DNA from 2 places in the Streptomyces sp. NPDC092296 genome. Region 1 is predicted to be linked to the other one. Evidence: riboswitches for the same ligand, from Rfam matches in the RefSeq annotation. Region 1 holds a riboswitch; the other holds the start of a gene.
What was found. Region 1 has a riboswitch for glycine ahead of gcvT (glycine cleavage system aminomethyltransferase GcvT). Riboswitches for the same ligand answer to the same signal wherever they lie in the genome.
Positions count from the first base shown of each region.

Region 2: another riboswitch for glycine. It lies ahead of gcvP (aminomethyl-transferring glycine dehydrogenase); the one in region 1 lies ahead of gcvT (glycine cleavage system aminomethyltransferase GcvT).

Region 1 covers NZ_JBIVRB010000001.1:1,565,344-1,580,583, forward strand. Annotated here, with positions in the region: gene gcvT (glycine cleavage system aminomethyltransferase GcvT) at 1-953, opposite strand, end outside; glycine riboswitch at 1,160-1,281, opposite strand; gene ACIQGZ_RS07190 (enhanced serine sensitivity protein SseB C-terminal domain-containing protein) at 1,645-2,478, shown strand; gene ACIQGZ_RS07195 (enhanced serine sensitivity protein SseB C-terminal domain-containing protein) at 2,559-3,449, shown strand; gene ACIQGZ_RS07200 (ABC transporter permease) at 4,262-5,260, shown strand; gene ACIQGZ_RS07205 (ABC transporter substrate-binding protein) at 5,406-7,193, shown strand; gene ACIQGZ_RS07210 (ABC transporter permease) at 7,313-8,311, shown strand; gene ACIQGZ_RS07215 (ABC transporter ATP-binding protein) at 8,308-9,414, shown strand; gene ACIQGZ_RS07220 (ABC transporter ATP-binding protein) at 9,469-10,542, shown strand; gene ACIQGZ_RS07225 (trimeric intracellular cation channel family protein) at 10,644-11,303, shown strand; gene ACIQGZ_RS07230 (IclR family transcriptional regulator) at 11,239-12,093, opposite strand; gene ACIQGZ_RS07235 (cysteine desulfurase family protein) at 12,219-13,406, shown strand; gene mnmA (tRNA 2-thiouridine(34) synthase MnmA) at 13,540-14,667, shown strand; gene ACIQGZ_RS07245 (TIGR00730 family Rossman fold protein) at 14,737-15,240, shown strand, end outside.
Region 2 covers NZ_JBIVRB010000018.1:85,967-101,206, forward strand. Annotated here, with positions in the region: gene ACIQGZ_RS26885 (PhzF family phenazine biosynthesis protein) at 1-510, shown strand, start outside; gene ACIQGZ_RS26890 (DUF6295 family protein) at 626-892, opposite strand; gene ACIQGZ_RS26895 (dienelactone hydrolase family protein) at 895-1,638, opposite strand; gene ACIQGZ_RS26900 (MarR family winged helix-turn-helix transcriptional regulator) at 1,681-2,118, shown strand; gene ACIQGZ_RS26905 (CPBP family intramembrane glutamic endopeptidase) at 2,133-2,921, opposite strand; gene ACIQGZ_RS26910 (glutamate--cysteine ligase) at 3,037-4,545, opposite strand; gene ACIQGZ_RS26915 (hypothetical protein) at 5,024-5,635, shown strand; gene ACIQGZ_RS26920 (DUF5999 family protein) at 5,891-6,085, shown strand; gene gcvP (aminomethyl-transferring glycine dehydrogenase) at 6,159-9,077, opposite strand; glycine riboswitch at 9,331-9,432, opposite strand; gene ACIQGZ_RS26930 (DUF2382 domain-containing protein) at 9,686-10,792, shown strand; gene ACIQGZ_RS26935 (MFS transporter) at 10,957-12,408, shown strand; gene ACIQGZ_RS26940 (DNA polymerase IV) at 12,676-14,163, opposite strand; gene ACIQGZ_RS26945 (vancomycin high temperature exclusion protein) at 14,255-14,998, opposite strand; gene ACIQGZ_RS26950 (MerR family transcriptional regulator) at 15,117-15,240, opposite strand, start outside.

The DNA of each region.
Region 1 (15,240 bases):
GGCTCGCCGGTCGGGGAGACCACGGCGTAGCCGGCGCGCGGCACCCGGCGGCCGGTCGAGACCAGGCCGACCAGCACCCGCGGCGGGTGCGCCGCGGCCTCGGCGGCGGCGCGCTCCAGGGCGGCGCGGCCGACGAAGTCGCCGCCGCCGGTGGTCTTGTCGAACCGCACCACCCGGCCGAGCCCGGCGTCGAACGGGGTGGTGGCGGCGGTCAGCTCATGGCCGTACAGCGGCATGCCGGCCTCCAGGCGCAGCGTGTCGCGGCAGGACAGGCCGCAGGGGACCAGCCCGTGGCCGGCGCCGGCCTCGGTGAGGGCCTGCCACAGGTGCTCGGCGTCGGCGGGGGAGGTGAAGACCTCGAAACCGTCCTCGCCGGTGTAGCCCGTGCGGGCGAGCAGCGTCTCGCGGCCGGCCACGGTGGCGGGCAGGCAGGTGTAGTACTTCAGCCCGGCCAGGTCGGCGTCGGTGAGCCGGGCGAGGATCGCGGCGGCCTCGGGGCCCTGCACGGCGAGCAGCGCGTAGGCGTCGCGGTCGTCGCGGACGGCGGCGTCGAAGCCGGCCGCGCGGGCGGTGAGCTCGTCCAGCACCAGCTGGGCGTTGGAGGCGTTGGCGACCACCAGGAACGCCTGCTCGCCGGTGCGGTAGACGATCAGGTCGTCCAGGATGCCGCCGTCCTCGGCGCAGATCATGGTGTACCGGGCGCGGCCGTGGCCGAGCGCCGAGACGAAGCCGACCAGCGCGTGGTCCAGCGCCTCGCCGGCCTGCGGGCCGCTGACGGTGATCTCGCCCATGTGGGAGAGGTCGAACAGGCCGGCGCTGGTGCGGACGGCGTTGTGCTCCTCGCGCTCGCTGCCGTAGCGCAGCGGCATGTCCCAGCCGGCGAAGTCGGTCATGGTGGCGCCCAGGGCGCGGTGGACCGCGTCCAGTGCGGTACGGCGGGGGCCGTCGGTCATGGTGGTGCTCCTCGGGGCGGCTGGGCTCTCGGATACGGGATCGGGTGCGGACCGGCAGGGCATGCGCGGGGGCATGCGGCGGCTCGGATCTCCCCATCTGTCGTCGCAACCTGAGAGCTTCACCGCGGCTACCCCGGGCAGGGGGCGGCGACGGCTTGCACCGTGGGTGGGAGCACGGCGTGGCCGTGTCCGCTTTCCAGATGTGCCTCGCCCGCGCGGTAGCTGTGCCTGAGAGATTCCGGGGAGGAGTTGCTCCTTCGGCGCCGGCGTCGCCCCTGGCGGCCTGCGGGGCAGGTCGGGGGCGGCCGGGCTCTCCCGCGCGGGTTCGAACGGCCGGTATGGAGTTGGGCGCCCATCATGACACGGCCGGGGACGGCGGCGCGAGGTCGGCCGGCACCGCTCTGACCTGGGCCGCCGTCGCGCGCGCCGGGCGGACCACGGTACGGCGCGGCGGGTGACCCAAGGGGGCGACCCAAGGGGGTGACCCAAGGGGGTGACCCAAGGGGGTGACCCAAGGGGGTGACTCAGCCGGGTGGTACAGCGGGTGACGCGGCGGGCGGCACGGCGGCCGGGCCGGGGCGGCTCCCGGTGCGCGGCGGCGCGGGCGGCTAGGGTGCGGGGCGGCTAAGGTGCGGAGGGCGGGGCGGGCCCGCCCTCCGGTGGGAACGGCGAGAACGGTGGTTCGGGGCAGATGGGCTATCCGGTAGGCGGCGCACCGGTCGAGTACGAGGCGGCACAGGCCCCCGGGGCCCCGTACGCACCGCAGGCGCAGCAGCCGCTCGACGGCACGGGCTGGCCCGCCAATGAGCTGGAGCAGGTGCTCACCGCCGCTCTGGGCGACCCCGGCGCCACCGCCCGGGTGTTCGAGGTGCTGGCCCGCAGCCAGGTCTGGGTGCCGCTGCCCAGCGGCGGCGCCCCGGAGAGCGGCGCGCTGGACCTGCCCACGATCGAGCTGGCCGGGGCGCCGTACGTCCCGGTGTTCAGCTCCGAGGAGCAGTTCCGCCGCACCGCGGGGAACATCGGCTACGCGGTGGCGCCGATGTGGGAGCTGGCCCGGGGGCTGCCGCTGGGCGTGGGCATCGCGGTCAACCCGGAGGCGCCGGTCGGCATCCCGGTGCCGCCGGAGGGCGTTGGTGAGCTGTGCCGGGGCCCGCGCGAGGACCGCTGGTCGGCGGTGCCCTCGGCCGCGCCGGGCGCCAGGGTCGGGCTGCGGGAGCCGGAGCCGTACGAGGAGCCGGTGGAGTTCCTGATGGCAGCGGCGTCCGAGCTGGCCGCGCTGCCGGTGGTGCTGAGCGCCCGGCGGGCGCTGGCGACGGTGGAGGGCGACGCACCGCTGCTCTTCGTCGGCGTGGAGCTGGACAGCTGGACCGAGCAGGACAAGGCCGTGGCCAGCGAGGCGCTGGGCCGCGCCCTGGGCGCCGTACCGCTGCCCTGGCAGGTCCGCATCGTGCTGCTGGACGTCGCCCAGGACCCGGTCGGCGACTGGATGGTGCAGCGGGTCGCGCCGTTCTACACCCGGGCCTGAACCCCCCGGCCGGTGGTATGACGCCCGGGACCGGCGGGCCGTAGGGTGCTGCCCGAGGCAGGCGGAAGGTGAGGTCGGAGTTGAGCGCGGGAGCAGCAGGCGGCGGCGCGCACGGACCGTGGACGCCCGGGGCGGTGGAGCGGGCGCTGCGCGAGGTGGCGCCGGGCCGCTACGACGCGTACGAAGCTCTGCTGCACGCACTGGCCGACGGGCAGCTCTGGATGCTGCTCTGGCAGGGCGAACCGGGCCGCCCCGACGCGCAGTACGGGAACATGGAGGTCGGCGGCCACGGCTATGTGCCCTGTGTGACCTCCCCCGAGCAGCTCGCCGCGAGCGGCTGGAGCCGCGCCCACGAGCGGATCTCCGGCCGGGAGATCGCCGCCTCGCTCTACCCCGACCGCTGGGGGCTCTGGCTGGACCCGCACGCGCCCGGCGGTGGCGTCGGCGTGCCCTGGGCCGACCTGCGGCGGATCGCGGCCGGCCTGGACCGGCTGCCGGCCGGTCCGCTGGTGCTGGGCGAGCCCACCGTGCGGGCGCCGCACTTCTACGCACTGCTGACCCAGCAGGCGTACGGCACGCCGGTGGTGCGGGCGCTGCGCCGCGCCTGGGTGCGGCCGGTGGTCGGTGAGCCGTATCTGGCGATCGGCCTGGACCTCTACGACACCGGGCCGCAGGCGGTGGAGGCGGTGCGCGACATGCTTCAGCGCTGCGTGGCGGGGGCGCCGCAGGGGCTGGCGGTCTCCATGGTGGCGATGGCGGACGAGTACGACCCGGTGGCGATGTGGATGGCGGCCTATGCCCCGCCCTTCTTCGACCGGGAGATTTTCACCGGCGCGGCCCGGCCGAGCGTCCCGCCGCCGAGTGCCCCACCGCCCGGTTACGGCTATCCGCAGCCGGGCCCGCAGTACGGCTATCCGTCGGCCGGATATCCGCAGCAGCAGCCGCAGTGGCCGGGCTATCCGCCGCGCTGACGGCTCCTCAACTCCCTTATACGAGGCGGCGTCCGAGCTGACGGACGCCCAGTTCCGCCCGCCTGGAGCCGGAGTGCCGCCCACCGCTTCTACCGGCGGGTAGCAAGCTGTGACGGCATGGGCTACCGGGCGGTAGGAGAATCCGCCGGGCGTCCATACTCTGGGCATCAGTTGAGGTTCTTCAATGACATGCGCGGGTAAGACTGGCGCGAGGCCGTGGCGTCCCCTCTGTACGGGTTTCGGGTCTACTCGCGTCCTCCTGCGATGTGTGCGGGGCATTGCAGCTGTGTGAAGACGGCTATTCGCAGGTGTCGGGTGTGCATGCATGCAGATCACAGTTGCGCAAACATCGCCGGGGGGGTCTGGCGCACCGCTATTCGGACGAAGCAGAGTTGCGCCGCAACGCGGGAGTCGAGGTCGCCTCACGCGGTACATCCACCGTCGAAGCGCCGTACCAGTGGTCCCCACCAGGGTCCGCCGGTATGTCCGGGACACAACCGTCCCCGCGCCGAGCGAACGCCGTCCCACCGGGTCCGGCCGCCGGGTGAGCAATGCTGCCCGCAGCCAGAAGGCCCGTGCTCCATGCACTGAAGCACCATGCAGCTCAAGCACCACACCAGCTCAAGCACCATGAAGCTCCACGCATTTGAAGCACCGTCCGCTGAAGCTCCATCCGCAACGCCGCACCACGCACCCAGGCACCAACCGTGAACTGCGACCGCACCCGGTCGGCCCCGTCATCACCGGGCCCTTCCGGACGGCGGTCTGGGCACCGCGTGCCGGTCACCGCCGGCTAGGGGGTCTCTACCGATATGACTGCTCCACTGCACGACAGCGGAACCTCGACCATCGAGGTTCCCGAGCAACTGCCAGAGGTGCAGGGGAAGAAGAAGATCGAGGGCCGATCGCCCGGCCGTATCGCCTGGGACCGCCTCAAGCGGGACAAGGTGGCCCTGAGCGGCGGCGTGGTCGTCCTGGTGCTGATCCTGGCGGCGGTCTTCGCCCCGGTGCTCACCCACTTCCTGGGGCACCCGCCGGACGATCCCCACCCGGAGCTGATCGACCCCAACCTCGGCATCCCCAAGGGCGCTTTCGGCGGGATGAGCCGGGACTTCCTGCTCGGCGCAGACCCGACCTTCGGGCGCGACGTCTTCAGCCGCATCCTCTACGGCGCCCGCATCTCGCTGGTGGTGGCCTTCCTGGCGGCCACGGTGTCCGTGGTCATCGGCGTGCTGATGGGCACCGCCGCCGGCTACTTCGGTGGCTGGGTGGACACGGTGATCAGCAGAATCATGGACCTGCTGCTGGCCTTCCCGCAGCTGCTTTTCGCGATCGCCCTGGTCTCGGTCATGCCGGACAGCCTGCTCGGTCTGAGCGGCACCGGCGTCCGGATGGCGGTCCTGATCGTGGTGATCGGCTTCTTCGGCTGGCCGTACATCGGCCGCATCGTGCGCGGCCAGGCGCTCTCGCTCCGCGAGCGGGAGTTCGTCGACGCCGCCAAGAGCCTGGGCGCGGGCAGCGTCCACATCGTGCTCCGCGAACTGCTGCCCAACCTGGTCGCCCCGGTCCTGGTGTACGCCACGCTGATCATCCCGACCAACATCCTCACCGAGGCCGCACTGAGCTTCCTGGGCGCGGGCGTGAAGCCGCCGACGCCGTCCTGGGGCCAGATGCTCTCCGACGCGGTCCACATCTACCAGGCGGACCCGACCTACATGGTGGTCCCCGGCCTGGCGATCTTCATCACGGTGCTCGCGTTCAACCTCTTCGGTGACGGCTTGAGGGACGCCCTCGACCCGAAGGGCAACTGACCGTCCCACGAACCATTCCCGTCCGCCCGATGCGGGTCCCGGTACCACCGGGCCACGCGGACACCCAGCAGGCTCGCTCCGGCTCCTGCGGCAACCGGCGGCCCACATCCAGGGCCGCGACTACCTCGGAGGATCGACAGCAGTGATGATTCGCAGCAGCAGAACCCTCGCAGCGGCCGGACTGGTCGCCGCCCTCACGCTCACGGCCTCCGCCTGCGGCGGCTCCAAGGGTGGCGACTCGGGCTCCAAGGCCAGCGACGGCAAGACGTCGTCCAGCGCCGGAGCCGGCTTCGACGCCGCGGTGGGCAAGGTCGTCAACGCGTCCGACAAGACCGGCGGCACGCTCAACCTGTGGAGCAGCCAGGACGCCGACTCCTGGGACCCGGCGCGCGGCTACTACGCCTTCGTCTGGAACATGGAGCGCTTCTACTCCCGCACCCTGCTGGCGTACGACTCCAAGCCGGGCAAGGACGGCCTCCAGCTGGTGCCCGACCTGGCCTCCGCCGCACCGGAGATCTCCGCCGACGGCAAGACCTACACCTTCAAGCTGAAGGAGGGCCTGAAGTTCGAGGACGGCTCTCCGATCACCTCGAAGGACATCAAGTACGGCGTCGAGCGGGTCTTCGCCCAGGACGTCATCAGCGGTGGTCCGACCTACCTCGTCCAGTCGCTGGACCAGGGCCAGAAGTACCCCGGCCCGTACAAGGACAAGGACCCGAACAAGCTCGGCCTGAAGTCGGTGCAGACCCCCGACGACCAGACCATCATCTTCAAGCTGGCCAAGGCCGACTCGTCCTTCCCGTACCTGCTGGCCATGGGCAGCGCCGCGCCCGTCCCGCAGAAGCTGGACACCGGCGCCAAGTACGGCAGCCACCCGGTCTCCTCCGGCCCGTACAAGTTCCAGTCGTACGAGCCCGGCAAGTCGCTGACCTTGGTCCGCAACGACCAGTGGGACCCGAAGACCGACCCGTTCCGCAAGGCCCTGCCGGACAAGATCAACCTCACCATCACCACCAACCCGGACGACATGGACGCCCGGCTGCTGGCGGGCACGGCCGACCTGGACATCGGCCAGACCGGTGTCTCGCAGGACGCGCAGATCAAGATCCTGCAGGACCCCAAGCTCAAGGCCAACACGGACGACCCGTTCAACGGCTTCATCCGCTACATCTCGATCGTGCCGAAGGTCGCCCCCTTCGACAACGAGCACTGCCGCAAGGCCGTCCTGTACGCGGCCGACCCGACCGCCCTGCAGACCGCGCGCGGCGGCCCGACGGCCGGCGCGATCTACGGCAACATGCTCCCGCCGAACATCCTCGGCTCGGACGACTACGACCCGTTCGGTCTGACCGGCGGCAAGTCCCAGGTCGACAAGGCCAAGGACGAGCTCAAGCAGTGCGGCAAGCCCAACGGGTTCAAGACCACCATCGCCGTCCGTAACAACAAGGACAAGGAGGTGAACAGCGCCGTCGCGTTGCAGAACGCGCTGAAGACCGTCGGCATCGACGCCGCCATCGACCAGTACGACGGCAAGCTGATCTCCTCCGTCATCGGCGCGCCGGACGTCGTCCACAAGAAGGGCTACGGCCTGATCGTCATGGGCTGGGGCGCCGACTACCCGAACGGCTCCGGCTTCCTCCAGCCGCTGGTGGATGGCCGCTTCATCGCCTCCAACGGCAACAACAACTTCTCCGAGATCAACGACCCGGAGATCAACGCCACGTTCGACAAGGCCGCCGCGGAGACCGACCCGGCCAAGGCCGCCGATCTCTACAAGGAGATCAACCACAAGGTCGTCGACGGTGCCTACTACCTGCCGGTGGTGGCGGACCGGGCGCTCAACTACCGCAACCCGCGCCTGACCAACGTCTACGTCCACGAGGCCTTCGGCATGGTCGACTTCCAGGCCCTCGGCACCAGCGACGGCAAGTGACCCGCCGTCCACCCCTGTAGTTCGCACAGCTAGTCCGAAGGGCAGGTGAAGGCCTTACCGGGGCCGCCGCAGGACTCCTACCGGAGTCCGGGCGGCGGCCCCGGGCGGGGCCGAGCGCAGTGCTCGTGTATCTCATCCGACGGCTCGTCAACGTCGCCGTCCTGCTGCTGGTGGTCTCCGCGATCACCTTCGGCATCTTCTTCATGGTGCCGAAGCTCACCGGTAGCGATCCGGCCCTGTACTACGTCGGAAAGATCGCCGACAAGGCCGCTGTCGAAGGCATCCGCCACAAGATGGGCCTCGACAAACCGATCATCGAGCAGTATGGCCTGTTCCTGAAGGGCATCTTCGCGGGACGCGACTACAGCCAGGGCGCGGACATCACGCACTGCGCGGCGCCGTGCCTCGGCTACTCCTTCAAGACCGAGCAGGAGGTGTGGCCGCTGCTGCTGAACCGGCTCCCGGTCACCGCCTCGCTCGCCGCCGGCGCCTCGGTGCTCTGGCTGGTGCTGGGCACCGCGACCGGTGTCGTCTCCGCGCTGCGCCGCCGCACCGTCCTGGACCGCGTCACCATGGTGACCGCCCTGGCCGGCGTCTCGCTGCCGATCTACTTCACCGGCCTGCTGGTGCTGTCGGTCTTCGTCCACACCCTGGGCTGGTTCCCCAACGACTACGTCGCCATCACCGACGACCCGGTCGCCTGGGCGCAGAACCTGATCCTGCCCTGGATCACCCTGGCCTTCCTCTACGCGGCCACCTACGCCCGGCTCACCCGGGCCACGCTGCTGGAAGTGCTGGGCGAGGACTACATCCGCACCGCGCGGGCCAAGGGGCTCAAGGAGCGGACCGTCATCGGCAAGCACGCCCTGCGCTCCACGATGACGCCGATCCTCACCATCTTCGGCCTGGACATCGGCGCGCTGATCGGCGGCGCCGTCCTCACCGAGTCCACCTTCAACCTGCGCGGCCTGGGCTATGAGGCCGTTCAGGCGATCGCCCAGAGCGATCTGCCGGTGATCATGGGTGTCACGCTCTTCGCCGCTTTCTTCATCGTCATGGCCAACCTGCTGGTTGACCTCCTCTACGCCGTCGTCGACCCCCGGGTGAGGATCGGATGAGCAAGCAGACCAAGACCTCCGGTGACCCCGCCCCGAGCGCCGGGACCACCGCGCAGGCGCCGTCCGAATACCTCGCGGTCCGCGACCTGCGGGTGCACTTCCCGACCGACGACGGCGTGGTGAAGTCCGTCGACGGCCTCACCTTCGCGCTGGAGAAGGGCAAGACCCTCGGCATCGTCGGGGAGTCCGGCTCCGGCAAGTCCGTCACCTCGCTCTCGATCATGGGCCTGCACAAGACCGGCGGCAACCGCAACCGCAACGCCCGGATCAGCGGCGAGGTCTGGCTGGACGGCGAGGAGCTGATCGGCGCCACCCCGACCCGGGTGCGCCAGCTGCGCGGCCAGAAGATGGCGATGATCTTCCAGGACCCGCTGACCGCCATGCACCCGTACTACACGGTGGGCGCCCAGATCATGGAGGGCTACCGGGAGCACCACCCCGAGGCCAGCAAGAAGGACGCCCGCAAGCGCGCCATCGAGATGCTGGACCGGGTCGGCATCCCGCAGCCCGACTCCCGGGTGGACGACTACCCGCACCAGTTCTCCGGCGGCATGCGCCAGCGGGCCATGATCGCCATGGCCCTGGTCAACGACCCGTCGCTGCTGATCGCGGACGAGCCCACCACCGCGCTGGACGTCACCGTCCAGGCGCAGATCCTGGACCTGATCCGCGACCTCCAGAAGGAGTTCGGCTCGGCGGTCATCATCATCACCCACGACCTGGGTGTGGTGGCCGAACTGGCCGACGACATCCTGGTGATGTACGGCGGCAAGTGCGTGGAGAAGGGCCCGGCCACCGAGATCTTCGACCACCCCGAGCACCCGTACACCTGGGGGCTGCTGGGCTCCATGCCCCGGATGGACCGCGAGCTCCAAGACCGGCTGGTCCCGGTCAAGGGCAGCCCGCCCAGCCTGATCAACGTGCCCGACGGCTGCGCCTTCCACCCGCGCTGCCCGTACGCGGGCCGCAACGGCGACCGGTCCTTCACCGAGGTGCCCGCGCTGAGCCGGGTCGGCGACGGCGACCGCCACCTGGCGGCCTGCCACATGCCGACCGAACTGCGGCACCGCATCTTCGCCGAGGAGATCGCGCCGCGGCTGTAGAGCCCGCGCGCGACCCCGGCAACCAGCACGACGTCGAGGAGACGAGATCCGATCATGACGGACAGCGAGACGGCGCCGGCGGCGACCCCGGCCGCGCCGCGCGGCGGTGAGCCGCTGCTCAAGGTGACCGGACTGACCAAGCACTTCCCCATCCACAAGGGGCTGCTGCGTCGTCAGACCGGCGCGGTGCAGGCGGTGGACGGCATCGACTTCACGGTCGCGGCCGGCGAGACGCTGGGTGTGGTGGGCGAGTCCGGCTGCGGCAAGTCGACCATGGGCAGGCTGGTCACCCGGCTGCTGGAGCCCACCAGCGGAACCATCGAGTTCGAGGGGGTGGACATCACCCACCTGTCCACCGGGAAGATGCGGCCGCTGCGCCGCGACATCCAGATGATCTTCCAGGACCCGTACTCGTCACTCAACCCCCGGCACACCATCGGCACCATCGTGGGCGCCCCCTTCCGGTTGCAGAAGGTGCAGACCGAGGGCGGCGTCAAGAAGGCCGTACAGGAGCTGCTGGAGATCTGTGGCCTCAGCCCGGAGCACTACAACCGCTATCCGCACGAGTTCTCCGGCGGCCAGCGGCAGCGCATCGGCATCGCCCGCGCGCTGGCGCTCCGGCCCAAGATGATCGTGGCGGACGAGCCGGTCTCCGCGCTGGACGTCTCCATCCAGGCCCAGGTGGTCAACCTGCTGGACGACCTCCAGACGGAGCTGGGCCTGACCTACCTGATCATCGCCCACGACCTGTCGGTGGTGCGCCACGTCTCCGACCGGGTCGCGGTGATGTACCTGGGCAAGGTCGTGGAGCTGGCCGACCGGGACGAGCTGTACGCCCGGCCGATGCACCCGTACACCACCGCGCTGATGTCGGCGGTGCCGGTGCCGGACCCCAGGCGCAAGGGCAAGCGGGAGCGCATCCTGCTGACCGGCGACGTCCCCTCGCCGATCAACCCGCCGAGCGGCTGCCGGTTCCGTACCCGGTGCTGGAAGGCCCAGGAGAAGTGCGCCACCCAGGAGCCGCCGCTGGTGGCGCTGGCCACCGGCCACCAGGTGGCCTGCCACTTCCCGGAGAACGCGCCCTGCAGCGCGGACACCGGCCAGGCCGCCGGCAAGGGCGCGGCCTGACCCGAAGCCGTCCGGAGGGGGTGCGCCGCCCGCGCACCCCCTCCGGCCTGCCCCCGGGACGGCAGCACGGGGCCGGCAGCACGACCCGGTAGAACTCTGCTGTGACCACCCAGCTCTTCAGCCACACCGTCCAGCACACCCTGGACCTCGTCGGGATCTTCGCCTTCGCGCTCTCCGGCGGCCTGCTCGCGGTGCGCAAGAACCTCGACCTCATCGGCATCGCCATGCTTGCCGAGGTCACCGCCCTGGGCGGCGGCGTCCTGCGGGACCTGGTCATCGGCGCGGTGCCGCCCGCCGCCTTCACCGACAACGGCTACTTCTTCACCCCGCTGGTCGCCGCCGCCGTGGTCTGCGTACTGCACCCCGAGGTGGAGCGGATCAACCGCAGCGTGCAGACCCTGGACGCCCTCGGGCTCGGCCTGTTCGCCGTCACCGGCACCGCCAAGGCCCACGACTACGGCCTGGGCGCGGTGGCCTCGGTGGCGCTGGGCGTCGCCACCGCCGTCGGCGGCGGGGTGCTGCGCGACGTCCTGGCCAATGAGGTGCCCTCGCTGCTGCGCTGGGACCGGGAGATCTACGCCGTACCCGCGATGGCGGCGTCCGTACTGGTGGCGGCGCTGATCGCGGCCGGGGCGCTGGGCCCGCTGACCGGCACCGGGGCCGCGCTGGTCGGCTTCGCGCTGCGGATGCTGGCGCTCAGATACGGATGGCGCGCGCCGCGGGCCTGGCACCGCAACGGCTCTCGCACCAGCGAAGAGTAGGCTGCCCGCCGTACGCCAGCGAGATCGCCTCGGTGGTGCAGAGCAGCTCCGGCAGCAGCTCCTGGAGCACCTGCGGCAGCCCGTCGGGACCGGCGCCGCCACCGGCATCCCGGCCGGGCGCGGCGGGGGCCGAGATGGAGCAGGCCGCGATGGTCCGGCCGTCGATGCCCCGGATCGGCGCGGCCACCGCCGTCACCGTGACGTCCACCTCGCCCCGGTCCTGCGCCCAGCCCTGGGCGCGCACCGCGTCCAGCTCGGCCAGGTACTCCTCCGGGCCGGGGATGCTGCGGGCGGTGCGCGCGGTGAAGGTCAGCTCGGCCAGCCGGCTGCGGCGCTGGTCGTCGGGGAGGTCGGCGAGCAGCACCTTGGCCGCCGCCGACGCGGTGGGCGCGGCCGGGCGGCCGATCCGGGAGGCGCCGCCGAGCCAGCAGTGCGACGGCACGGGGTAGCGGCTCTCCACCTTGTCCACGTAGATCACCTGGTCGTCCTCCAGCACCGCCAGATGCACGGTGTGGCCGTACCGCTCGTTCAGCGCGACCAGGTAGGGCGAGGCCACCCGGCGTACGTCGAAGCCCTCCAGCGCGTGCTGGGCCAGCGCGAACAGCCGACCGCCCAGCCGGTAGCGGTGGTCGTCCTGGCGGTGGACGAAGCCGTGCTCCTCCAGGGTGTGCAGCAGCCGCATCGCGGTGGACTTGTGGACGCCGAGCCGGGTCGCCGCCTGCTCCAGCGAGGAGGGGCCGTCGGCCAGGGAGGCGAGGATGGTCAGTGCCCGGTCCACGGTCTGCGACACGGCGTCCGCCCCCTGCTCCGCTCGGGACCCGGTGGCAGCGCCGACCGGTGGCCACACGCTAGCGAGCGGCCGGGAGCGGTGCAACGGTCGTCCGGCCGCCGGGCGGGCCCTAGAATTGTCGAGCCATGCCCTATCTCGATCACGCGGCGACCACGCCGATGCTCCCCGAGGCGATCAACGCCATGACGGCACACCTCGGCAGCACCGGCAACGCGTCGTCCCTGCACGCGGCGGGACGGCGCGCCCGGCGCGTCGTCGAGGAGTCCCGGGAGGCGCTGGCACGGGCCCTGGCCGCCCGGCCGAGCGAGATCGTCTTCACCGGCGGCGGGACGGAGTCCGACAACCTGGCGGTCAAGGGCCTGTACTGGGCCCGGCGGGACGCCGACCCGGCCCGCACCCGGGTGCTGTGCAGCCCGGTGGAGCACCACGCGGTGCTGGACGCGGTGCACTGGCTCGGTGACCACGAGGGCGCGCAGGTGGAGTTCCTGCCGGTCGACGCCCTGGGCCGGGTGCACCCCGAGGCGCTGCGGGCGGCCGTCGAGGGCGGCGCGGGCCCGGCGTCGGTGGCGCTGGTCACCGTGATGTGGGCCAACAACGAGATCGGCACCGTGCAGCCGGTCGCCGAACTGGCGGCGGTCGCCCACGAGTACGGCATCCCGATCCACTCCGACGCGGTGCAGGCGCTCGGTCAGGTACCGGTCTCCTTCGCGGACTCCGGGGTGGACGCGATGACGGTCACCGGGCACAAGATCGGCGGCCCGTACGGGGTCGGCGCGCTGGTGCTCTCCCGCTCCTTCACTCCCGTCCCGCTGCTGCACGGCGGCGGCCAGGAGCGGGACGTCCGCTCCGGCACGCTGGACGTCCCCGCCGCCGCCGGGTTCGCCGCCGCCGCCGCGCTGGCGGTGGAGCGGCAGCCCGAGCACGCCAAGCAGCTGGCCGCGCTGCGGGACGAGCTGGTCGCGGTCGTCCGGGCGGCCGTGCCCGACGTGGTCCTCAACGGCGACCCCGACCCGGACGGGCGGCTGCCCGCCAATGCGCACTTCTCCTTCCCCGGCTGCGAGGGCGACGCGCTGCTGATGCTGCTGGACGCGCAGGACATCGAGTGCTCCACCGGCTCCGCCTGCTCGGCCGGGGTGCCGCAGCCCAGCCACGTCCTGCTGGCCATCGGGGCGGAGCAGGAGCTGGCGCGCTCCTCGCTGCGGTTCTCGCTCGGGCACACCAGCACGGCGGCCGATGTGGCGGCGCTGGCGGCGGCCATCGGGCCGGTGGTGCGGCGGGCCAGGAACGCCGGGCTGGCTTCGCTGCGGCGCTGACCGCGCGCCGCGTACGCTGGTGGGCATCATGAGTGACTTTCCTGGTGCGGGTAATGGGCCTGGTACGGGTGATGGGCCTGGTGCGGGTGGCGGGTCGGTGAGTGACGGTCCTGGGGCGAGTGACGGTCCTGCGGTGAGCGGCGAGCCCGGTACGGGCGGCGGGCGGCGGCTGCGGGTGCTGGCCGCGATGTCCGGCGGGGTCGACTCCGCCGTGGCGGCGGCTCGGGCCGCCGAGGCCGGCCATGAGGTGACCGGCGTCCACCTGGCGCTCTCCGCCAACCCGCAGTCCTTCCGCACCGGCGCCCGGGGCTGCTGCACGCTGGAGGACTCCCGGGACGCCCGGCGGGCCGCCGATGTGATCGGCATCCCCTTCTACGTCTGGGACATGGCCGAGCGGTTCCGCGAGGACGTGGTGGACGACTTCGTCGCCGAGTACGCGGCCGGGCGCACCCCCAACCCGTGCCTGCGCTGCAATGAGAAGATCAAGTTCGCGGCGCTGCTGGACAAGGCGCTGGCCCTCGGCTTCGACGCGGTCTGCACCGGCCACTACGCCCGGATCGTCTCCGGCCCCGAGGGCCGCGAACTGCACCGCGCCGTGGACAGCGCCAAGGACCAGTCGTACGTCCTCGGCGTGCTGGACGCCGGGCAGTTGGCGCACGCCCTCTTCCCGCTGGGCGACACCCCCAAGGAGCTGATCCGCGAGGAGGCCGAGCGCCGCGGCCTGGCGGTGGCCCGCAAGCCCGACAGCCACGACATCTGCTTCATCGCGGACGGCGACACCCAGGGCTTCCTGGCCCAGCGGCTCGGCACCGCCACCGGCGACATCGTGGACGTGGACGGCACCAAGGTCGGCGAGCACGACGGTGCGTACGGATTCACCGTCGGGCAGCGCAAGGGCCTGCGGCTGGGCCGGCCCGCCGCCGACGGCAAGCCGCGCTATGTGCTGGACATCTCCCCGGTCGACAACCGGGTGACGGTCGGTCCGGCCGCCGCGCTGGACGTGGTCGCGCTGACCGGCGTCAAGCCCCGCTGGTGCGGCCCGGCGCCGACCGGCCCCGGCACGTACACCGCCCAGCTGCGCGCCCACGGCGCCGAGGTCCCGGTCACCGCCGAGCTGACCGGCGGCGAGCTGCGGGTCAGCCTGGCCGAGCCCGCCCGTGGCATCGCACCCGGCCAGGCGGTCGTCCTCTACCAGGGCACCCGCGTGGTCGGCTCCGCCACCATCGCCACCACCACCCGGCCCGCCCCGGCGCCCGCCTGAGCGGCGGTGTCCCGGCTGGTAGAACGCCGTGGTGCAGCGGGCCGAAGGCGTGATACCAGTGGGGACATCATGAATATCTCTGTCTTCTGCTCCGCGTTCTCCCTCGACGACCGCTACACCCTGCCCGCCCGGGAGTTCGCCCGGCTGCTCGGGGAGGGCGGCCACACCCTGGTCTGGGGCGGGTCGAACGCCGGGCTGATGGGAGTGCTGGCCGACGGGGTGAAGGCGGCCGGCGGCAAGCTGGTGGGGATCTCGGTGGAGCTGCTGGCGCACAAGGCGTACAACGGGGCCGACGAGCTGGTCACCACCCGCGACCTGGCCGAGCGCAAGGCGATGCTGCTCTCCCGGGCCGACGCGGTGGTGGTGCTGGTCGGCGGGCTCGGCACGCTGGACGAGGTGACCGAGGTGCTGGAGCTGAAGAAGCACGGGCTGCACACCAAGCCGGTGGTGGTGCTGGACACCGACGGCTTCTACGACGGGCTGCGCAGCCAGCTGGCCCGGATGGCGGCCGAGGGCTTCCTGCCGCGCCCGCTGGACGAGCTGGTCTTCTTCGCCGAGGACGCCGCCTCCGCG
Region 2 (15,240 bases), on a different contig from region 1:
AGCGGTGTGCTGACCGCGCGGGCGGCCCCCGGCGGCGGGCTGACGCTGGACTTCCCCGCCGCGCCCGCCAGGCCGGTCCCGGTGCCCGAGGGTGTCGCCGCCGCGCTCGGCGTCCCGGTCACCGCCGCCTACGACACCGGGGCGCTGGGCGACCTGCTGGTGGAGGTGGCCGACGAGGCGACCGTACGCGCCCTCGCCCCGGACCTGGCGGCGGTCGCCCGGCTCGGCACCCGGGGCGTCATCGTCACCGCCGCCGCCGAGGACCCGGCGGCGGGCCACGACTACGTCTCCCGGTTCTTCGCCCCGGCGGTCGGCATCGCGGAGGACCCGGTGACCGGCAGCGCCCACACCGCCCTGGCCCCGCTCTGGTCCGCCCGCCTGGGCCGCACCGACCTCACCGGCCTCCAGGCGTCCGCCCGCTCCGGCCTGGTCCGCACCGCGCTGCGCGGCGACCGGGTGCTGCTCACCGGCGACGCGGTCACCGTGCTGGACGGCGAGCTGCGCCGCTGACCACGCCCGGTCCGCGCCCCACGGCCGCACCGGCCGCTGCCGGGCGCTCGGCTGCCGTCCCGCGCCCCGGCTGCCGTCCCGCGCCCCGGCGGCCGGGGCGCGGGACGGTGCGGGGTCAGACCTTGAGTTCTTCCGGTACCAGGTCCAGCGCCGCCTGGATGGCGTCGATGAGCCGCCGGGCCGATTCGGCGGTGAGTTCGAGGGCGACCCGGGCGGAGGGGCCCTTGGCCGGGTCGGTGAGGTCGATGTTGAGGGTGTGCTCGGCCATCGCGTGGACGGGGTGGTCGAAGTAGACCGTCGCGTCCGTGACCCGGAACCAGCTGCCGTTCGGTCCCTTGGCGCTGCCTTCCATCGGCTCGCGGACCGTCGCGTAGGTGCACATGGTCAGCCTCCGAGGTGCTTGGCGTAGAAGGCGGTGATCCGCTCCCAGCCGTCGTTGGCGGCCGGGACGTTGTAGGACGGCCGGTCGACGGAGAAGAAGGCGTGGCCGGCGCCCTCGTAGCTGTGGAACTCGAACTCCTTGCCCTCGGCGGTGAGGATCTGCTCCAGCTCCGCCACCTGCTCCGGGCCGGGGAACCGGTCCTCGACGCCGAACAGGCCGAGCAGCGGCGCCCGCAGTCCGGGCAGCTGGTCGACCAGGTTGGTGACCTTGAGCGGGAAGCCCTCCGGCGGGGTGCCGGTGACGAAGGCGCCGTAGCAGTCGACCGCCGCGTCCAGGTCGAGGTGGCAGGCGGCCAGCACGCTCTGGCGGCCGCCCGAGCAGTAGCCGATGACGCCGACCCTGCCGTTGGACGTCGGCAGCGCGCGCAAATGGGACGCCGCGCCGGCCACGTCCCCGACCAGGCGCTCGTCGGGGACGCCGCCCTGCGCCCGAGCGGTGGCGGCGGCGTCGTCGGGGGACGCGCCGGGTGCCTCGCGGGAGTAGAGGTTGGGGCAGATCGCGTCATAGCCGAGCTCGGCGAACCGGCGGACGATCTCCTTGGTCGCCCGGTCGTAGCCGGGCATGTGGTGGATGACCACGACGCCGCCGCGCGGCGCCTCGCCGTCGGGCCGGGCGAGGTACGCCTCGATCTCGTCGCCGCCGTGTCCGGTGATCCGGGTGGTACGGGCACTGAGGGAATCACTCATGGGCAGATCATAAGCCTGGACTGATAAGTCTATGCTGAGGGCATGCCGACCCCGAGTGATGTCGCCCAAGCCGCCGGAGAGCTGCGCGCCTGCCTGGGTCCGCTGGTCCGCAGGCTGCGCCAGGTGCACCAGGACGGCGAGCTGACCCTCTCCCAGGCGGCGGTGCTGGTCCGGCTGGAGCGGGAGGGCCCCGCCACGCCGGGCGCGCTGGCGGCGGGCGAGGGCATCCGCGCCCAGTCGATGAGCGTGCTGGCGTCCGGCCTGCGGGAGCGCGGGCTGGTCACCCGCAGCCCCGATCCGGCGGACCGGCGGTGCGTACGGCTGTCGATCACCGAGCGCGGACGCGAGGCGCTGTGCGGCGCCCGGCAGGAGAAGGCCCAGCGGCTGGCCCGCGCGATCAGCGAGGGCCTGACCCCGGCCGAGCAGGAGCAGCTGATCGCGGCGATACCCCTGCTGGAGCGGATCGGCCGCCTGGTCTGAACCAGGCCGGGCGGTCAGCCGGTCGGCAGCCAGCCCACGTGCCCGGCGAGCAGCGTGTAGCCGACGAAGGCCACCGTGTCGATCAGGGCGTGCGCCGCCACCAGCGGCATCACCCGCCCCCAGCGGCGGTAGAGCAGGCAGAAGATCACGCCCATCACCACATTGCCGACGAAGCCGCCGACGCCCTGGTACAGGTGGTACGAGCCGCGCAGCAGCGAGCTGGCGACCAGCGCGGCCGGCCAGGACCAGCCGAGTTGGCCGAGCCGGCGCAGCAGGTAGCCGACGACGATGACCTCCTCCACGATGGCGTTCTGCCAGGCGGAGGTGATCAGGACCGGGATGCGCCACCAGACGGCGGGCAGCGAGGAGGGCACCACCGTGAGGTTGGCGCCGGCGGCCCGCGCGCCCAGGTAGAGGGCGAGGCCGGAGCCGCCGATCACGGCGGCCACCAGGACGCCGCGCCCGAGGTCGGGCAGCTTGCGGGTCAGGTCGAAGCCCAGCGCGCGTACCGAGGAGCCCCCGCGCAGCAGCAGGTACGCCACCAGCGCCACCGGTACCAGCGCGGTGCCGATGCCGAACAGCTGCCAGGCCAGGTCGAGCCAGGGGCGGCCGGGGGCGAGCGAGCCGTTGAGGGTGGCGGTCTGCTGCTTGAGCGCGGCGCGGCGGGTGAGCGAGCCGATAAAGCTGATCAGCGCGCTCAGCCCGCTGGCGCCCAGGGACAGCGCCAGGACGATGATCAGCTCCTGGCCGAGCAGCCGCCGGGGGACCGTGAGCGCCGGAGCGGCGCTGTGGGTGGTCGTCAAGGGTGGCTCCAACGCGCAGCAGGTCCGGGCCGATCATCATTTCACAGCACTTCGCGAGGGGTTTCCCGGCACTGCGCACGGGTTTTCCCAGCACCGCGCGCGGGCCGGGGGCGGTTCAGTCCACCGGCCAGGTGTGCACCGGCTCCCCGCCGCGCATGTACTCCATATACCGCCTGGTCATCGAGGCCAGCGCGGTCTGCCGGTCCTGGCCGAGGCGGTCCCTGAAGTGGTGGAACGCCGCGCTCTGCCAGGCGGCGCCATTGGTCCGGCGGCGGCAGCGGGCCTCCACGATGCCCAGGTAGCGGTCCCGGTCGGCGGCCTCCACCCCCCAGGCGTCCAGGCCCTGCGCGGCCAGCGGCAGCAGCTCCTCCAGCACGAGTTCCACCGCCGGCACCCGCACCGGCGGCCCGCCGCCCCGCCCGCCGCGCCCCGGGCGCGGCCAGTGCAGTACGGCGTCGATGCCGGCCCGGGAGGCGGCGTGGAAGTTCTCCGACGCCAGCGCGAACGGCAGCCGGGACCAGACCGGCCGCTGCTGCTCGGCCAGCGAGCGCACCAGGCCGTAGTAGAACGCGGTGTTGGCCAGCGTGTCGGCCACCGTCGGCCCGGCCGGCAGCACCCGGTTCTCCACCCGCAGATGCGGCACCCCGTCCGCGACGTCGTACACCGGGCGGTTCCAGCGGTAGATGGTGCCGTTGTGCAGCCGCAGCTCGGCCAGCTTGGGCACCCCGCCGGAGGCCAGCACCTTGCCGGGGTCCTCGTCGTCGCAGATGGGCAGCAGCGAGGGGAAGTAGCGGACGTTCTCCTCGAACAGCTCCAGCGCCGAGTCCACCCAACGCTCGCCGAACCAGGTGATCGGCCGGACGCCCTGCGCCTTGAGCTCCTCCGGCCGGGTGTCGCACGCCTGCTCGAAGAGGACCGGGCGGGTCTCCCGCCACAGCTCCCGGCCGAACAGGAACGGGGAGTTGGCCCCCACCGCCACCTGCGCGCCGGCCAGCGCCTGGGCGGCGTTCCAGACGGCGGGGAAGCGCTCCGGGGTCACCTGGAGGTGCAGTTGGAGCGAGGTGCAGGCGGCCTCGGCCACGATGGACGCGGACTCCACCTCCAGCCGCTCCACACCGTCGATGTCCAGCGCGATGTCCTCGCCCCTGGCGGCCAGGATCTGGCTGTTGAGCAGGCTGTAGCGGTCGCTGCGGGACATGTTGTCCAGCACCGCGTGGTCATTGGTCAGGGTGGGCAGCACGCCCACCATCACGATCCGGGCGCCCACCTCGGCCGCCTTGCGGTCGGCGTAGCGCAGCCCGGTGTCGATCTCCTCGCGCAGCTCCTCGAAGACCCGGCCGCCGAGCCGGTGCGGGGCGATGTTCACCTCGATGTTGAACTGCCCCAGCTCGGTCTGGAAGTCGGGGCTGGCGATGGCCTGGAGCACCTGCTCGTTGCGCATCACCGGCAGGCCCTGCTCATCGGCGAGGTTGAGTTCGATCTCCAGTCCCATCACCGCGCGCGGGCGGTCGAACCGCTTCTCCCGCAGCATCCGCTCCAGCGCCTCCAGGCACGTTCTGAGCTTCCTGCGGTAGAGCTGCCGGTCGGACAGGTCGGAACCAGTGGCCGCGACCTTCTCGCCCATGGGCCCCACTCCTCCTCGGTGCACCGTGCCTGCATCATGCCCAGGCCGGATGATCGATAGCCGGACGGTCCGGCTGCGGCGGGGCGCCTTTCCCCCGGGGTGCGGATCACACCGGCCTTCCGCCGGGACGCGGATCACAGCGGCGGACGGCAGTGGATGCGTCAGAATCTGTGCCCATGGTGCGAAAGGACGGGAAGTCCTCTTGCGCTGGGCCCCCGGCGGCCTTACAAGGGTCACTGACGGCAGTCACCGCCTGCGGACACGGCTCACCTAGAATCGGTCCGACGGGCCGACGCACTCCGCAACGCCCGGTCCCGGCCCGGCGGCCTGCCCAGGCCCGCCCGCCGCCGCCCCGCGTCGCGTCACCGGCTCGGCAGCACAGCACACGGCACCCCGCTCCGCCCCCGTCCGGGCCCGGCCCCGGACGGGACGGTCCTCACGCGCCCGCACGCCTATCTCGACCGGAGAGGCGACCGCCATGACCCTGCAGCTCCCCCAGCCGCCCGCCGGAGCCCTGCGCTCCGTCCTCGCCGCCCTTGCCTCGCCCCACGCCGTACGCCATGTCACCACCCCCGCCCTGCGGGTGCCCGACCCGGCCGACCCGCCACGGCCGACCCAGCCGCTCCCCGCCCACCTGCTGCGGGCCGGTGTCGCCCTGGAGGCGGCGCCGCGCACCGGCTGGCGGTTCCTGATCCGCTGCGGGGGCCAGGTGGTCGCGGCGGCGGAGACCCTGGAGACGCCGGACGGCCACGCCTTCTCGCACTTCGCCGAGGGCCCCTACCTGGCGGCCTCGCTGCTGGCCCTCCAGCAGGCCCGCCGGATCACCACGGGCAGCGCGGTGCCGTACGAGCCCCGGCTGCTGTCCATACCGGCCCGCTACACCACGGCGCTCTGGCTGCACCCGCTGCGCCCCGGCGCGACGGACCTGCTGATCCCGCTGGCGCCCGCGCCGCTGGGCGTGGCCGCGCACCGGCCGTACCCGGCGGCGGAGCTGCTGGACCTGTTCCGCCGGCCGGCCGCGCCGCCCGACCGGGACCGGCCCGGTACGCCGCCCGCCGGCCCGGACGCGCTGACCGCAGCGGGCCGGTGACGCGCCCCGGCGGCGCACTCCGGTGACGATGCGCCGCCGAAGCATCCGAACGGGTGATCTCTGCCGGAGAGGTGTGGCGCATGTCACCAAATGGCTGCGCAGGACCGACCCGATGCAGACACTGGGAACCAGCGCGGAAAGGTGGTTGTCTTACCCCGTGGGCACATGGCTCACACCTGCCGGGTCGGTGATTCCCGGCACCGGGCAGCGGACCGCCGCGCGGCGACCGAAAACTTCGAAGCGAGGGTTCGAGCAATGTGCCAGCACCGACCTGAGTGCCCATCGGCCGACTCCGCCGACCGCGAGGCGGCGCAGCCCGTGGCCTGCCACCCGGAGCAGGGCTGGAGCCTGCTGTGCAACGGCGTCCTGCTGTTCGAGGACACCGGCGAGCTGCTGCCCGACGGCCGGGTGATCGCGCCGCACCGCCCGCTGGCGGCTGCGGCCGCCTAACCGGCGGCGAGCGGCCGGGAGTGCCGCGAGGGGCGGTACGGCAGCCGCCGCACCGCCCCACACCGGGCCCGGGTCAGGCGCCGTACTCGTCCATCGGCGGGCAGGAGCAGACCAGGTTGCGGTCACCGTAGGCGCCGTCGATCCGCCGCACCGGGGGCCAGTACTTGTCCGCCGGGTCGACGCCGGGCGGGAAGACGGCCTCCTGCCGACCGTACGGGTGCGGCCAGTCGCCGGTCAGCACCGCGGCGGTGTGCGGGGCGCCCCGCAGCGGGTTGTCGTCGGCGGGCCACTCCCCCGCGCCGACCTTCTCGATCTCGGCGCGGACGGCGATCATCGCATCGCAGAACCGGTCGAGTTCGCGCAGGTCCTCACTCTCGGTGGGCTCGATCATCAGCGTGCCGGCCACCGGGAACGACATGGTCGGCGCGTGGAAGCCGTAGTCGATCAGCCGCTTGGCGACATCGTCCACCGTCACCCCGGTCGCCTTGGTCAGCGGCCGCAGGTCGATGATGCACTCGTGCGCCACCAGGTCGTTCGGCCCGGTGTACAGCACCGGGTAGTACGGCGCGAGCCGCCGGGCGACGTAGTTGGCGTTCAGCACCGCCACCTGGGTGGCCCGCCGCAGGCCCTCGCCGCCCATCAGCCGCACATAGGCCCAGGAGATCGGCAGGATCGCGGCGGAGCCCCAGGGCGCGGCCGAGACCGGGCCGACGCCGGTGGCCGGGCCGGCCTCCGGCTGGAGCGGGTGGTTGGGCAGGTACGGCGCCAGGTGGGCGCGGACCGCGACCGGGCCGACGCCGGGGCCGCCGCCGCCGTGCGGGATGCAGAAGGTCTTGTGCAGGTTCAGGTGCGAGACGTCCGCGCCGAACTTGCCCGGTCGGGCCAGGCCCACCAGCGCGTTGAGGTTGGCGCCGTCCACGTACACCTGGCCGCCCGCCTCGTGCACGGTGGCGCAGATGTCCGCGATGTTGTCCTCGAAGACGCCATGGGTCGAGGGGTAGGTGACCATCAGCACGGCGAGCGTGTCGCGGTGCTGCTCGATCTTGGCGTGCAGGTCGGCCACGTCCACGTCGCCGTCGGCGCTGGTCTTCACCACGACCACCCGCATCCCGGCCATCACGGCGGAGGCGGCGTTGGTGCCGTGCGCGGAGGACGGGATGAGGCAGACGTCGCGCTGCGCCTGGCCACTGGCCCGGTGGTGGGCGCGGACCGCCAGCAGGCCCGCCAGCTCGCCCTGGGAACCGGCGTTGGGCTGGAGCGATACGGCGTCGTAGCCGGTCACCTCGGCGAGCCGCTGCTCCAGCTCGCGGATCAGCGTGAGGTAGCCGGCCGCCTGCTCCGCCGGGGCGAAGGGGTGCAGCTGGCCGAACTCCGGCCAGGTGATCGGCTCCATCTCGGTGGTGGCGTTGAGCTTCATGGTGCAGGAGCCCAGCGGGATCATGCCCCGGTCCAGCGCGTAGTCGCGGTCGGCCAGCCGGCGCAGGTAGCGCAGCATGCCGGTCTCCGAGCGGTGGCGGTGGAAGACCGGGTGGGTGAGGTACTCGTCGGTGCGCAGCAGCGCCGGCGGCAGCGCCTGGCCGGCGGCGGCGTCCAGGGCGTCGATGTCGCCGCCGGGCACGCCGAAGGCGGCCCAGACGGCGGTGAGCTGGTCGCGTCCGGTGGTCTCGTCGCAGGCGGCGGAGACCAGGTCGGCGTCGACCTGGCGCAGGTTGACGCCGTGGTCGCGGGCGGCGGCGACCACCTCGGCGGCGCGGCCGGGCACCCGGGCGGTCACCGTGTCGAAGAAGGCGCCGTGCACCACCTCGACGCCGCCGGCGCGCAGGCCCTCGGCGAGCACCGCGGCGTAGCGGTGGGTGCGGCGGGCGATGGCGGCGAGGCCGTCGGGGCCGTGGTAGACGGCGTACATGGAGGCCATCACGGCGAGCAGCACCTGCGCGGTACAGATGTTGCTGGTGGCCTTCTCGCGGCGGATGTGCTGCTCGCGGGTCTGGAGGGCCAGCCGGTAGGCGCGGTCGCCGTCGGCGTCGACCGAGACGCCGACCAGGCGGCCGGGCAGGCTGCGGGCGTACTGGGCGCGTACCGCCATGTAGCCGGCGTGCGGGCCGCCGAAGCCCATGGGGACGCCGAACCGCTGGGTGGTGCCCACCGCGATGTCCGCGCCCAGCTCGCCGGGGGAGGTCAGCAGGGTGAGGGCCAGCAGGTCGGCGGCGACGGTGACGACCGCGCCGAGGCCGTGGGCGCTCTCGATCAGCGGGGCCAGGTCGCGTACCTCGCCGGAGGCGCCCGGGTACTGGAGCAGCACGCCGAAGACGCCCCGGGCCTCGGCCTCGGCCGGGATGCCGTCGGAGAGGTCCGCGACGACCACCTCGACGCCGGTGGGTTCGGCGCGGGTGCGGAGCACGGCGACGGTCTGCGGCAGGCAGTCGGCGTCCACCAGGTAGACGCCGTCCTTGACCTTGCCCATCCGGCGGGAGAGCGCCATCGCCTCGGCGGCGGCGGTGCCCTCGTCCAGCAGCGAGGCGCCGGAGGTGGGCAGGCCGGTGAGGTCCGCGACGACGGTCTGGAAGTTCAGCAGCGCCTCCAGCCGGCCCTGGGAGATCTCCGGCTGGTAGGGGGTGTAGGCGGTGTACCAGGCCGGGTTCTCCAGCACATTGCGCAGGATCACCGGCGGGGTGAAGGTGCCGTAGTAGCCCAGGCCGATCATCGGGGTGAGCAGCTGGTTGCGGTCGGCCAGCTCACGCAGTTCGGCCAGCACCTGGGCCTCGGAGCGTCCGGCGGGCAGGTCCAGCGCGTGCAGGCTGCGGATGGCCTCGGGGACGGCGGCGGCGGTCAGCTCGTCCAGCGAGCCGTAGCCGATGTGGGCCAGCATCTTGTCCTGCTCGGCCCGGTCCGGGCCGATGTGGCGGTTCTCGAAGGGGCTCGCCTGCTCCAGCTGGGCAAGGGTCGCCGCACTCTCGGCGCGGGGGCGCCCGATCGTCTGCTCGGCATTCATGGCGCTTGAGGCCTCCTGGTCACGGACCGGTGGGGGCTCGCGCGCGTACGGGTCGCCGGACTGCGGGGCCGGCGGCCGGGGCGTGCGGGCCCGGACGGCCTCCCCCTCTGTCATCGGAACCTGAGAGCTTCACCGGCCTGCCCGCGCCCGGGGGTCTGCCCCGCGTCGGTGCCGCCGGCTTGCACCGTCGGTGAGGGTCGGCCGCCGCCCGGCTCCTTCGCCGGCCGCGCCCGCCCCTGCTTTCCAGAGTGACCTTGCCCGTGCGGTACGGCTGCCTGAGAGATTCCGGGGAGGAGTTGCTCCTTCGGCGCCCCGCCCATCTGGTGGAGGGTGGGGACTCTCCCGAACGGGCTCGACGGTCGCCCCCCAGACTACCAGCGGCACCCCGCCTGCCTGCTGCTTCTTCCTGCGGCCGGGATCAGCCGCGCAGGTGGCGCTGCTACCCCGAACGGCTCACCGCATTCCCGGTCGGCCCCTTCCGGCTCGACAGTGGGCCCGATGTGGCTTTTGGTGTGAATTGGCGGTCTGACAGCCGCCGGGTACTCATTCATTGCCCCGGCCCTCGGGGCCCGCCGGCGTGCATGCCGGGGAACCGCACTGGAGGAACCGTGCAGACCGACATCGATCCGCGGGACCTGATCGGCCACAAGGCCGTCGATCGGAACGGGGACAAGATCGGTACCGTGGACGAGGTGTACCTCGACGACGCGACCGGGCGGCCGGAGTGGGCGGCCGTCCGCACCGGCGTCTTCGGGCGCGACGCCTTCGTACCCCTCGACGCGAGCGAGTTCTCGGGCGACCAGCTGCGGGTGCCGTACGAGAAGTCGCTGATCAAGGACTCCCCCGACTTCGGGGCCGGCCAGCACCTCTCGCCCGCCCAGGAATTGCAGCTCTACCGCTACTACGGACTGGACGCGCCGGGCAGCCGGGCCGCCGAGAGCGCGGCGGCCGCCGCACCGGACCGCGAGTTCGGCGCCGCGGCGGACCGCGAGTTCGGTGGCGTACCGGCCGCCAGCCTGGCGCCCGACATCCGGAACCCCCAGGCGGCGGCCCCGACCGGGGAGCCGCAGCACGCCGAGCCCCGCACGGAGGTGCAGCAGCCGGAGCCGCCCCGCGCCGAGCCGCGCCGCGTGGGAGGGCACCTCACGGAGGCGTCGACCACCGAGCAAGGGCACGCCGCCCCCCGGTTCGCGGAGCCCGCCGCCGAGCCGGCCGCGCCGCAGCGGTCTGCCGTCGGGGCGGTGGACCGCCCGGGGCCGTCGCGGCTTGAGGTGGTCTGCCGCGAGGAGCAGGTGGAGGTCACCACCGAGTGGCACAACCTGGGCACCGCCCGGCTGCGCAAGTACATCGTCACCGAGGAGGTGGAGCGCCGGGTCCCGGTGGTCCGGGAGCGGGTGCGGGTCGAGCGGGTGCCGGTGACCGAGGCGGAGCTGGCCGGACTGTCCGACGAGGACATCTCGGAGGCGGTCGAGGAGGTCGTGCTGCGCGAGGAGCGCCCGGTGGTGCGCAAGCGGATGGTACCGATCGAGCGGGTCCGGCTAGTGGTGGAGCGGGTCACCCACGAGGAGGTCGTCCGCACCACGCTGCGGCGCGAGCAGGTCAAGGTCCACGACGGCGGCATGGCGGCGAGCAGCCGGGGCGAGCAGGGCGGGCTGACGGAGACCCCGCATGTGACGCAGTACAACGGTTCGCAGTTGGAGCAGCCGATCGCCTGAGAGTGCGTCCCGCAGCTGCCCGCGCCTCCGGTTCCCCGGGGTCGCGGGCAGCGGTCTGCTGCGAACCTTCAACCATCGATAGTTGACAGCATGAATCAATCCGCTCCATGATTACTTCACTACTTCAAGTGTGCTGTTCATGAACTATCTCTGGAGGAAGACCCGTGAGTGAGGCATCCGAGCCCACCACGTCGGCCGCGAAGCCGGGCAGCGGACGGGTGCTGCCGGCACTCGTCCTGGCCATGCTCGCCTTCTCCGTGGTGCAGACCGCGGTGGTGCCGATCCTGCCGTCCCTGGCCAAGGAGCTGGACGTCTCCGGCGGCTCCATCACCTGGCTGATGACGGCGAACCTGCTCGCCGCAGCCGTCCTCACCCCGCTGCTCGGCCGGTTCGGCGACCTGCGCGGCCGCAAGCCCATGCTGCTCGTCTCGCTGGCCGGCCTGGTCGTCGGCTCCGGGGTCGCGGTCAGCACCCACTCTTTCGGCTGGCTGCTGGTCGCCCGCGTGCTCCAGGGCGCCGGCGGCGGTGTGCTGCCGCTGGCCATCAGCATCGTCCGCGACGAACTGCCCCGGCAGAAGGCCACCGGGGGCGTCGCCCTGATCAGCGCCAGCATGGGCGTCGGCAGCGGCCTCGGCCTGGTCGCCACCGGCCTGCTGATCGAGCACTGGGACTACAAGTCCATCTTCTGGACGGGGCTGGTCCTCGGCCTGCTCGCCCTGCTGCTGGTCGCCGTACGCATCCCCGCCGACCCGGTCGTCGACCGCAGCGGCGGCGCCGACCCGCTGGGCGCCGTCGCGCTGGCCGGCTGGCTGGCCGCACTGCTGGTCGCGGTCAGCCAGGGCAACAGCTGGGGCTGGACCTCCGCCCGCACCCTGGGCCTGTTCGCCGCCGCCGCCGTGATCGCCGCCGGCTGGGTCGCCGTCGAGCGGCGGGTCGCCCATCCACTGGTCGACATGTCGATGATGGCGCGGCCCGCGGTCGCCTTCACCAACCTCTCCGGGCTGCTGATCGGCTTCGGCATGTACGGCTCCTTCATGGTCATCAGCAATTTCGCGCAGACCCCCGGCCGGGTGGGCTACGGGTTCACCGCCACCGTGCTGCACGCCGGGGTGCTGCTGCTCCCCTCCGCGCTCGGCAGCCTGGTCGCCGCGCCGCTGGGCGCGCTGCTGATCGCCCGGCGCGGGCCGCGCCTACCGCTGGTCCTCGGCGGTGTCTTCGGCACCGTCGCCATGGGCTACCTCGCCCTGCGGCACGGCAGCGAGGGCGATCTCTACGCCGCCGCCGGAGCCTTCGGCCTGGGCGTCGGACTGGCCTACGCCGCCATGCCCGCGTACATCAACGGTGCCGTCCCGGCGGCGCAGAGCGGCATCGCCAACGGCATGAACGCGGTGCTGCGCACCGTCGGCGGCGCGATCGGCACCGCCGTGATGGGCGCGGTCCTCACCGGCGACACCATCCCGACCCTGGGCCTGCCCACCCTGGACGCCTACCGCCACGCCTTCTGGATCACCGCCGCCGGCTGCCTGATCGCCGCCGCCGTCCCGTTCGCCATCCGCCGCCCCGGGCCCGCCAACCACCCCACCCCGACCCCCACCCGAACCCCCACCCACGCCTGACCCACCCAGCAACCCCCATCCCCCCGAGGGCGCGAGGAACTGCGCGAAAAACCACCCACCCCGCAAAGCCCAGAACCCACAACCACCCCCACCCACCCAGGGGCGCGAGGAGCCCCGCGAAAAACCACCCACCCCGCAAAGCCCAGAACCCACAACCACCCCCACCCCGAGTGGCCCACCCACCCCCGCCCCACCAACCAACAGGACGTCACCTCCCCAGGACGTCACCCCACAGGACGTCACCCTCATGACGTCACCCCCAGGGCCTCACCCCCCAGACGTCAACGGCAACGCAGCCGCCGGCCGCAACTCCGGATCGTCCACCGGAAACGTCCGCACCCGCCCCGGCGCCGACCCCGGCGTCTCAAAGCGAACCGTCACCCGCCCGACCCCACTCCCCTGCACCCACCCCGGCCCGTACTCCTCATGCTGCACATCCTGACCCGGCAACCACCGCCGCCCACCCACCCCACCAGCACCGCCGCCGTCTTCCTCCCCGCCCGCCCCCGCCCCTCCCGGATGGAACCCCCTCGGCTCCCCCGGCCCCCCATAGGCCCCCTCCCCGTCAGCCCCCTCCTCGCCCTCCCCCTCAGCCCCGTCACCCTCCCCACCCCCACCCTCACCCAGCACCGCCCCACCCTCCTCCCCCACCCGCGCCGCCTGCGCGAACAGGTCCTCCTGCGTGAAGTCCGCCAACCCGGACACCCCCACCCCGAGCAGCCGCACCCCACCCGCGATGTCCACCTGCTCGATCAGCCGCCGAGCCGTCTCGGCGATCACGGAGGGATCGTCGGTCGGACCCCGCAGCGTCTCCGAGCGCGTCAACGTACTGAAGTCGAACCGCCGCACCTTGACCACCACCGTCCGCCCCGACCGCGCCGCCGCCCGCAACCGCCCCACGCACCGCTCCGCCAACCGGTCCACCTCGTGCAGGACCCGCCCCCGGTCCACCAGGTCGACCTCGAAGGTGTCCTCCACCGAGACCGACTTGGCGTCCCGCTCGGCCACCACCGGCCGGTCGTCCAGGCCCAGCGCCATCGCATGCAGCGAGACCCCGTGCGCCCGCCCCAGCAGCCGGACCAACTCGGCCTCCTCCGTCGCCGCGACCTGCGCCACGGTGAGCAGCCCCATCCGCCGCAGCGTCTCCGCCGTGGCCGGGCCGACCCCGGGCAGCGCCCGCACCGGCAACGGGTCCAGCACCGCCCGCTCACGGCCGGGCTCCACCATGAACAGCCCGTCCGGCTTGGCCTCCTCCGAGGCGATCTTGGCCAGCAGCTTGCAGCCCGCAAGCCCCACCGAGCCGGTCAGCCCGGTGGCGGCCCGGATGTCGGCCCGCAGATCCTCACCGAGCGCCCGGACCATCTCCACCCCGGCCGCCGAGGAACCCGCCGCCTCCAGCACCTCGCCGTACGGACCGGCCGCCAGGTCCACGAACGCCTCGTCCAGGCTCAGCGGCTCCACCAGCGGGGAGAGCTGCCGCAGCAGCCCCATCACGGTCTCGCTGACCTGCCGGTACAGCTCGAACCGGGGCACGAGGAACGCCGCGTTCGGGCAGAGCCGGCGGGCGTGCGCCATCGCCATCGCGGAGTGCACCCCGAAGCGGCGCGCCTCGTACGACGCCGTCGCCACCACACCCCGGCCGCTCAGCCCGCCCACCACCACCGGCTTTCCGCGCAGGCTGGGCTTGGACGCCTGCTCCGCCGAGGCGTAGAAGGCATCCATGTCCAGATGCAGGATCGTCGGTAGGGGACGCACACGGCCGATCATCCCTCACGGGTCGGACATTCATCCGGAACCGACCCCCACCCCGGCATCTACCGGCCGACCGCCCCGACCCCCACCCCGGCTACCGCCGCCCGGAGCGCTCCAGCGCCCGGGTGACCCCCGGCTCGGCGGGGCCCAGGACGTGCGGGTCGGGCCGGACGGCCGCCTCCAGCGCGGCCTTGGTGGCCGCGGCGACCTCCCGTACCCCGCCGTAGTACCAGGTGGCGTCGTGCGGCTCGGACACACCGACGCCGTAGGAGTCGATCCCGGCCGCCCGGCAGAGCGCGATGGCCCGCCGGATGTGGAAGTCCTGGCTGACCAGCAGTGCCCGGCGGACACCGAAGATCCGGCGGGCGCGGGTGCACGAGTCCCAGGTGTCGAAGCCCGCGTAGTCCAGCACCACCTGTCCCTCGGGCACCCCATGGCCGCGCAGGTAGTCCCGCATCGCGGTCGGCTCGTCGTAGCCCGTGCGGCTGTTGTCCCCGGTCACCAGGATCGCCCGCACCGTGCCCTGCCGGTAGAGCCGTACGGCGGCGTCCAGCCGGTTCGCCAGGTACGGCGAGGGCCGCCCAGCGTCCAGGCCCGCGCCGAAGACCACCGCGACCGGCTCGGCGGGCGCCGTGGCCACCGTCCGCACCCGTCCGCCCGTGTCGAGCCAGAGCCAGGTGGCGGGGGTGAGCACCGCGACGCAGAGCACGACCAGCACCCGCAGGGCGCGGCGGCGGGCCCGCCGGGTCGCCGGCAGCCGCCACCCGGCCGAGACCGTCCGCAGCCGCCCCAGCCACTGCCTGCCGCCCCGCACCACCCCACGGTCCGCTTCGCCCACTGCTCCCCCTGCCGCTCCCGGGACCGTACGGCCTCCCCCACGCCGACGCACGGAGGGGCCCGGACGGTTCCCCGTCCGGGCCCCTCCGACGATCACAGACCCCGCAGCCCCCCGACCCTCAACCGGCCCGATTGCGGCGGCGGGCCAACTCATCGGCCGGGTCCTGGCCGACCAGGGTCTCCCCGGTGTCGGTCCGCTCGCCGTGCAGCTTGCTGAGCGACCCCTCCAGCTCGCGCCAGACC